Regions from separate parts of the Paraburkholderia sp. UCT70 genome, predicted to be linked through region 2. Evidence: riboswitches for the same ligand, from Rfam matches in the RefSeq annotation. Region 2 holds a riboswitch; the other holds the start of a gene.
What was found. Region 2 has a riboswitch for cobalamin ahead of cobW (cobalamin biosynthesis protein CobW). Riboswitches for the same ligand answer to the same signal wherever they lie in the genome.
Positions count from the first base shown of each region.

Region 1 (4,172 bases), on a different contig from region 2:
CGCGTTCATCGGGCGCGGCGTCGCCATCGCGGCGCGCAGCGAAGTGGACGCGCGACTCATCCGCGTGCGCTCACGCATGCGGCCAACCCGGCGCGCGCGTCACTGCTGCTGCCAGCCGAGCGTGAGATACGCACCGCGTCGCGGCGAGTTATACGAGTAGGCCGTTTCATAATCCTTGTTGAACAGATTGTCGATTTGCGCGCTGACGTACCACGCTTTGGTGACGTTGTAGCGCGCCGACAGATTCACGATGCCATAACCGCCGAGGTTGCCCGTGCTATCGGTGCGCGGACCGCTGACGATCCACTCGCCGCCAACCCGCCAGCCACCGATGCTGCGATTCACCGCGAACGACCCGAACCGACGCGCGCGCCGCACGAGGTCGGTACCGTTGTCGAGATCGACCGGGTTCTGCAGCGTCACCGTTGCGCGCACGTCGGTCTTGCCGACATGACCGCTCCACGATCCCTCGAGTCCCTGCACCTTCGCATGGCCGACGTTCTCCGCGAGGTAGATGCCGGGGATCGTCTGCACGTAGTCGATCAGATTCGTATAGCGCGTCTGGAATGCGTTCAGACGCATCACGCCGAGCGCATCGGTCGCGTACTGCAAACCGGCTTCGACCGAATGACCGCGCTCGGGCTGGATCGATGGGTTGCCGCTGATCGGATAGTACAGATCGTCGAAGCTCGGCGCGCGGAACGCATCCGAATAGCTTGCGGTTACCTTCCAGCGCGACGTGATGTCGAATCCGTAGCCGAGATAGTAACTGTTCGCCCCACCGAAATCGGAGTACTGGTCGCGTCGCACGTTGGCCTGAATCTGGTTGCGGCCGAAGCGCGCGCTGTAGCCCGCGAAGACCGAATCGACGTGACGGTCGGGCGCGGCGAACGTGTCGGAGTCGAGCGTCTGGTCGAGATGCTCGTAGCCGAGTTGCAGCTTCTGGTTCGCGGCGAGCGCGAAATCGTTCTGCCACGTGTACTGACGATTGTCGGTATCGAAGCGGCCGTTGTAGATGCCATTGGTGTTCGACACGCCGCGGTCGTCGCCCTCGGCGAGCGTGACGTGGGTGGTCCACCAGTCGGTCAGCTTGCCGTTCGCGAATACCGACACCTGACGCACCTTGCTATAGAGATTGTTCAGATCGATGGGCTCGCCGTACGCATTGTCGTAGCTGTTGTCGTTGTTCGACTGGAAGTAGCTGACGCCCGCGTCCCACCTGTCGGTGAACTTGTGACGCAGCGACGCGCTGATGCTCTCGTTCAGATTGCCGTTTGCGTTCGGATTCGCGTTCGGCGCCTCGAGCGGATTGAGCGACGAAAAGCCGTCGTCCTTCGTGCGTGCGAGCGAAATATTGAAAGTCGTGCGGCCGTCCTGATCGAGCGCGCCGTTCACGCCGGCCGTTTGCGTCTGCGTGCGGTAGCTGCCGTAGCCGACCGAAAAATTGAAACGCGGCGGATGATCGCCGCCGTCTTTCGTGAACACCTGCACGACGCCGCCGATCGCGCCCGAGCCATACAACGCCGACACGTTGCCGTTCACCACTTCGACGTGATCGACCTGATCGAGCGGAATCTGCGCGAGTTGAGCTGTGCCGAGACTCACCGAATCGACGCGCACGCCGTCGATCAGCAGCAGCGATTGCGTCGACGATGCGCCGCGCAGAAAGAGGCTCGTGGTCGAACCGGGGCCACCCGTGCGCGAGATTTGCGCGCCTGGCGCGAGTTGCAACAGGCCGGGCAGATCGGTCGCGGTCGTGTCGGCGATGTCCTGCTGATCGAACTGCGTAGTCTGCGGGATCGCATCGCGCAACGCTTGCGGTCCGCGTTGCGCGGTCACGACGATCGGCGACAGCACGTTGCCCGACGCATCGGTGGAAGTGAGATTGGCCGCGTCGGCAACGTTTGCGGCGCTCGCAGCGGTTGCATCCGTCGCGGACGATGAAGACGCGGGCTCGGCGCTTTGCGCATGCACGACGAGCGGCAGGCTCGCGAACGCGAGCAGCGTTGCGCGGGCGATGGGGGACAGCATGGGATGACATTCCTGTGGATGGCGTGCGCGGCCTGCTTCCCCGCGGGCCGACGCGTCACGAGCGCCCCCTTGTTTAGCGTTTTCGCGGGGGGACGTCCCTCTTTTCTGGCCGGTATCCGGGCTACGACACATCGATCCGCCTTCCCACGCGTGACGCGCAGTGGCACACTCGCACGTTGAACTTCCAACCTTGCGACCAGGACCGACCTGCATGAGCACATCACATGCGGTCGCTTACCGTTGCGGGGGCAGCGCAGGTTCGCGCATCCGGTTTTGGCACCGCGCGCGCCCTGCTTCCCGTTTAACTGCGCGCGCCGAAAAGCGCGCGCGGGCACCAGAGTGCGGGAAGTTTAGGAGCGGCCTCGCGGGGCGTCAAGAAAGGTCGACCGGAGCGCAATCGGTTCTGTTGAATGCAGGTTATTGTCGGATGGATTGCCGGTTTTTATCTTATGGTCGACGACGCGACACCCAACGAACGTGCACGAAGCGATGCTGTTACGTCTCGAAACGAGACAATTGTCGGAACCTGTAATATTCCGCGCTAAAATGCGATGTCTTTAGAGGACGCAGCACATGCTCACCGAACTCGAATCACTCTCCCAGAACATCGGCAAGCTGATTGCGATCAGCCAGCGCCACAACGAAGCGCGGCTCGCGCTCGAAGAGCAGCTCGCGCAAACGCGTGCCGAAGTGCAAGCCACGCATGCGGAACTCGCGCAATTGCGCGAAGAGCGCGACGCACTGCAGGCGGAACGCGACGCGCTGTCCGCCAAGATCGACGACGCTCAGGTGCGCCTGAATGCGATTCTCGAAAAATTGCCGCGCGCACGCGCGAGCAGCGAACCGGATAACCAGCTCGATCTGCTCGAGTCCGCCCAGCCCGAACACGAGGAAGCGGAAAGCGACGTGAGCCGACACGGAGAAAGCGCATGACCACCAAGCAGATCGAAGTATCGATTCTCGAAGTACCCTATCGTCTCGCCTGTTCGCCGGAAACGGAAGGCGCGCTGCTCGAGGCGGTCGCGCGCGTCGACGCCGAGATGAAGAAAATCCGCAGCGGCAGCAACGTGCGCGGCACCGATCGCATCGCCGTGATGGCTGCGCTGTCGCTGGCATCGGAACTGCTTAAGCTGCAAAGCAGCGTGCGACACGGAGAAGCATTTCCTGCTGAAGAAATCCGGCGTACAATGCAGCAAATGAACGAACAGCTAGGTACTGTGATCGAGCAGTACAGCTTGCAGTAAGCAGTAGTGGGCCGGTTTCGAATCGGTCACGTGTTCAACGGTTTGGGTTGTAGCATCATCGGTTAGCTTCCCTGCCTGGTTCGCCAAGGTCATACATTCCTTGAACCAATGCCATGTGCACGGTTGCGGAAATTTGTAGCACGGGTGTGCGCGTCACTCAGTCTGATGTACCCGAAGTGTTGCTAACTGCGACCAATTCTGAACCCTCGGTTCAGGATGCCGGCCTAGCGGCTAAGGCGGGGACCTTATCTGGAACGGCATCGGACTTCGGTTCGATGCCGTTTTTCTTTGGTCGTCGTTTTTTCGTTTGAGCGCCTTTTTCAGGGGCTTTTCCGTACGCGCCTGCGTTGTTGCGCTTCGTTCAATCTCACACACGCTCACTCCGATTCATGCGCTACTGGCTGATGAAGTCCGAACCGGACGAAGCAAGCATCGACGACCTCGCCAACGCACCTCATCGCACCTTGCCGTGGACCGGCGTACGCAACTATCAGGCGCGCAACTTCATGCGCGACGTGATGCAGGTCGGCGACGGCGTGCTCTTCTATCATTCGAGCTGTCCGGAGCCCGGCATCGCGGGCATCGCGGAGGTCTCGTCGACCGCGTATCCGGACCCGACCCAGTTCGATAAAAAGAGTCCGTACTACGACGCGAAATCGTCGCCGGAAACGCCGCGCTGGATGCTCGTCGACGTCGTGTTCAAGAAGAAAATCGCGCTGATTCCGCTTGCCGCGCTGCGCGAGCATGCCGAATTGCAGGACATGCGCGTGCTCGCCAAAGGCAACCGCCTGTCGATCACGCCGGTGACCGAAGCCGAATGGCGCTTCATCACTAAACAGCTGGTTTAAGGGCGAACGCGCGACGCGGCACCTGTCGTGATCGCATCCAGGTCATCGT
Region 1 is NZ_JBNPVZ010000004.1:4,028,064-4,032,235, reverse strand. It holds gene OKW41_RS44355 (FecCD family ABC transporter permease) at 1-60, opposite strand, end outside; gene OKW41_RS44350 (TonB-dependent receptor domain-containing protein) at 100-2,031, opposite strand; cobalamin riboswitch at 2,122-2,385, opposite strand; gene OKW41_RS44345 (ATPase) at 2,605-2,964, shown strand; gene OKW41_RS44340 (cell division protein ZapA) at 2,961-3,275, shown strand; RNA gene ssrS (6S RNA) at 3,341-3,522, shown strand; gene OKW41_RS44330 (EVE domain-containing protein) at 3,665-4,123, shown strand.
Region 1: linked by a shared signal. The riboswitch ahead of OKW41_RS44350 (TonB-dependent receptor domain-containing protein) and the one ahead of cobW (cobalamin biosynthesis protein CobW) in region 2 are both predicted to bind cobalamin.

Region 2 (4,172 bases):
ATCGTGCGACGCAAGAGCTTCGCGCGACGCGAATCGACCATCAATGCCTCGTAGTATTCGTCGACCTGGCGTTCGAGGTCCTGCAGCGGCCCATAGTTTTCGGCGCGTGTAAGCGGTGGCATCAGATGATCGATGATCACCGCCTGCGCGCGCCGCTTCGCCTGGCTGCCCTCGCCCGGATCGTTGACGATGAACGGATACAGATGCGGCATCGGTCCGAGAATCAGATCGGGCCAGCACGCGTCGCTCAAAGCGACGCTTTTGCCCGGCAGCCATTCCAGGTTGCCGTGCTTGCCGACGTGCACGACCGCGTCGATGCCGAACTGATGGCGCAGCCAGAAATAGAACGCGAGGTATGCGTGCGGCGGTACGAGCTCCGCATCGTGATAGCTCGCGTAGTCGCCGTGCTCGCGCGAACGCGCAGGCTGAATGCCGACGAACACCTGGCCGCAGCGCCAGCCGGCGATCATGAAGCGGCCGCGCCGCAGCGTGGGGTCCTGCTCGGGCTTGCCCCAGCGAGCGTTCAACGCGTCGCGCACGCTCGCCGGCAAAGCGTTGAAATGCGCGAGATAGTCGTCGAGTGCGAGGCTTTGCAGGGCCGGACGCAGATCGCGTACGACCGGATCGTTGGTCACGCCTTCGGTCAGCCTGTTCAACAACGCGTCGCCGTTTTCGGGTAATTCGCCGACACGATAATCTTCATCGCGCAGCATCGACAGAATGCCGACCACCGACGCTGGCGTATCGAGCCCGACGCCATTGCCGATGCGCCCTTCGCTCATCGGATAGTTGGCGAGAATCAACGCGACTTTCTTGTCGGCGTTATCGAGCGAACGCAAACGGCACCAGCGCCGGCTCAGCTCCGCGAGAAAGCGCACCCGTTCGAGGTCGGGCTGATAGCGGACCACGTCGACCTGCGTATGCGCACAGCGATACGCGAGCCCCTTGAAGCTGATCGCGCGCGTGATGATGCGCCCGTCCACTTCGGGCAGCGCGATATGCATCGCGATGTCGCGCGAATTGAGACCGTGGTTGTCCTTCAGCCAGTCTTCGCGATTGCCGCCGCTCAGGATCACCTGAAACACCGGAGCGTCGGCGGCGAGCGCGAGCGGCTCCGGGTCGTCGATCGCGGAAGCGGCGAACGCGGTCGTGTTCAGCACGAGCGCGACACCATGTCGCGCGCACAGCGACTGCACGACATCGCGGCTCACCGGATCCTTCAGCGACGTGATCGCGAGCGGCAGCGGATTGAGCCCTTGCGCTTCGAGCGCGTCGATCAGCGCATCGAACACCGCGGTATTGGCGGCCTGCAGATGCGCCTTGTAGAACAGAATCGCGACGACCGGCGCGTCTTGCCGCCAACGCGCCTGCCAGTCGGCGACGATGGCGGTATCGCGCTCAGGGTGATACAGCGACGCGGCCGGCAACGCGCGCGGCGGATCGGGTTCGCGCCCCCAGTCGAGCGCGCGATACGCGATGCAGCGCAAAAACGCCTCGGCGTTCTGCGGACCGCCCTCGCGCAGATAGCGCCACAGCTGCTGACACAACTCGGCGCTCGCGGTGCTGCGCGCGAGCAGGTTCGGGTCTTCCTGCAGATCGCCGGAAAACATCGCGAGTGTTTGCTGTTTGCGCTGCGCGAGCGCGACCACCTGCTCGATGCCGTACGGCCAATACGTTTCGCCGCCGAGATGATCGACGACGACCACGCGCGCATGCTGCAACACGTCGTCCAGATAGAAATCGACCGAGGCAGGCTGACGCAGATACGTGACGTTCGCGAGCCGCACGCTCGGAAAGCCGTCGCCGAGACGCGGCACCACGCTCGCGAGCAGCGACAGCGTGGTGTCGGCGGAACTGAGCACGACGATATCGGCGGGCTGCTGATCGATGCGGATCACGCCCTGCGTATCGTCGACGAAGCCGCCCGGCGTCGTGCGCAGCAGATGCATGCTGGTGCGCCCGTTTATGCTGTCGCGTTCGACGTCGCGTCGAGCGCTGCGTCGAACGCCTGTTGCAGCGCGTGTTGGTCGAGGTCTAAGCCGATCAGCACGAAGCGGCTCAACGCGCCGTCGCCATTTTCACCCGCTTGCCAGCGCCGGTCGAAGTAGCTGTCGAAGCGCCGGCCCACGCCCTGGATCACGAGACGCATCGCCGCGCCCTGCAGTGCCGCGAAGCCTTTGACACGGTAAATCGTGTGGGTTTCGACGAGCGTCTGCAAGGCGGCGAGCGCCGCGTCGCGCGACGGTACGGATGCCTGCACGACGACCGAATCGAATTCATCGTGGTGATGATCGGGGTCGTCGGCGGAACCGTGGTGGTCATGACGCAGGTGGATCGTCTCTTCCGACGCCGCTTCGAGGCCCAGCAGCGTATGCAGGTCGAGCCGCCCCTGCTGCGCACGTACGATCTTCACCTGCGGCGGAATCTCCGCGCGGATCGCGGCTTCGACCTCGTGCTGCCGCGCGTCGTCGATCAGATCGGTCTTGTTCAGAATCACCAGATCGGCCGCCGACAACTGGTCTTCGAACAGCTCGTGCAGCGGCGACTCGTGATCGAGATTCGGATCGGCCTTGCGCAGTGCATCGACGGCGACCGGGTTATCGGCGAACTGGCCGCTCGCGGCGGCCGGGCCGTCCACCACCGTCACCACCGCGTCGACCGTGAAGCCATTGCGGATCTGCGGCCAGTTGAACGCCTGCACGAGCGGCTTCGGCAACGCCAGGCCCGACGTTTCGATCAGCACGTGATCGAGTTCGTCGCGGCGCTCCGCGAGCTTTTCCATCACCGGGAAAAATTCTTCCTGCACGGTGCAGCACAAACAACCGTTCGCGAGTTCATACAATTGCCCTTCGGTCTCGACGCCGTTTTCATCGCAACCGATGCCGCAGCCCCTGAGGATTTCGCCGTCGATGCCGAGCTCGCCGAACTCGTTGACGATCACCGCGATGCGCTTGCCGGCCGCATGCTGAAGAATGTGCCGCAGCAGCGTGGTTTTGCCGCTGCCGAGAAAGCCCGTGACGATCGTGACGGGGATCTTGCGCAATTGAGTTTGCATCGTGAGGTCCATCCCTTGGCGTTGAACGGTATGCCGGAAAGTCCGCGCGTGGGTCCGCGTCGGCTGGCGAATGGAGCGAATGAAGCACGCGCAGCAGTACCAGCGATCACCAGACACGGGGACGAACGACGGCATTGCCGCGACAACGGAAATACAGAAAGCGGAACTGAGGTCATGAACGCGCCGCCGCATCCCCGCGGCGGTCGTTCTGCTTCTTTGGGCCGGTATCCGGGCTGGCGAAAGCGCCGCTTCCCCTTCCCGGCCGAGTGGTTTCTCGTCCAGTGGTGAAATGTCCACGCGACCTTGCGCGAGGACATCGAAGCCGGCACTGCGGTGCCCGGCTATCAAGCCGGAACCGCTTTTCGCTTACCGTTGCGGGGACAGCACAGGTTAGCCGCTCCAGAGCAGGTGGCTCCCTGTTTCCCGTTTAACTGCATGCGCACGAGCGCGCACGCGAGCACCCAAAGTGCGTGCGAGTGTAGGCCCGCGGCCTTGCGCAGTCAAGGAACGCACAGAGCCGGAAAGCGCCGCCCTGGCTTATCCGGCAAGGCGCCATGTGCTATCGTATGCGCGCGTTTGGTGCCCGCACATGCGCTCGCGTGTGCAGTTAAACGGGAAACAGGCAGCGCCTCGCGCGTTCAACCTGTGCTGTCCCCGCAACGGTAAGCGACCTGCGGCGCGCGATTCGATTCGCCTTCGATTCCGACGTGCCGCGCATGCGTTTTTTGATGCCACTGTCCCGCGAATCCACAAACCGGGACGGGAAGGCGAAGCGCATGAGGCCGCCAGCCCGGATACCGGCCAGACGCGGAGGCGGTGCCGCATTGCATCCGTGCATCACGTGGCGCCGCCGGCCGCCGGAATCCGCGGGGAACGGATGTGAAGGCGTAGCAGCGCGGCATCGCGCGTGCCCGGATTCGCAATTCCGCATGACCTCTATATTCACCGCCGCGCGCGCTGTCGCACGCTGCTTCTCTTCTTCCATCACCGCATGGCGCGCGCAATGCACGCCGCGATGACGCGCGCCTGGCTGATCGGCGCCGGTCCCGGCGACGTCGAACTGATCACGCTGAAGGCCACCCGCGCGCTCGCGCAGGCCGATGTCGTGCTCGTCGAC
Region 2 is NZ_JBNPVZ010000002.1:1,834,791-1,838,962, reverse strand. It holds gene cobN (cobaltochelatase subunit CobN) at 1-1,949, opposite strand, end outside; gene cobW (cobalamin biosynthesis protein CobW) at 1,964-3,055, opposite strand; cobalamin riboswitch at 3,258-3,535, opposite strand; cobalamin riboswitch at 3,616-3,875, shown strand; partial or broken gene cobA (uroporphyrinogen-III C-methyltransferase) at 4,071-4,172, shown strand, end outside.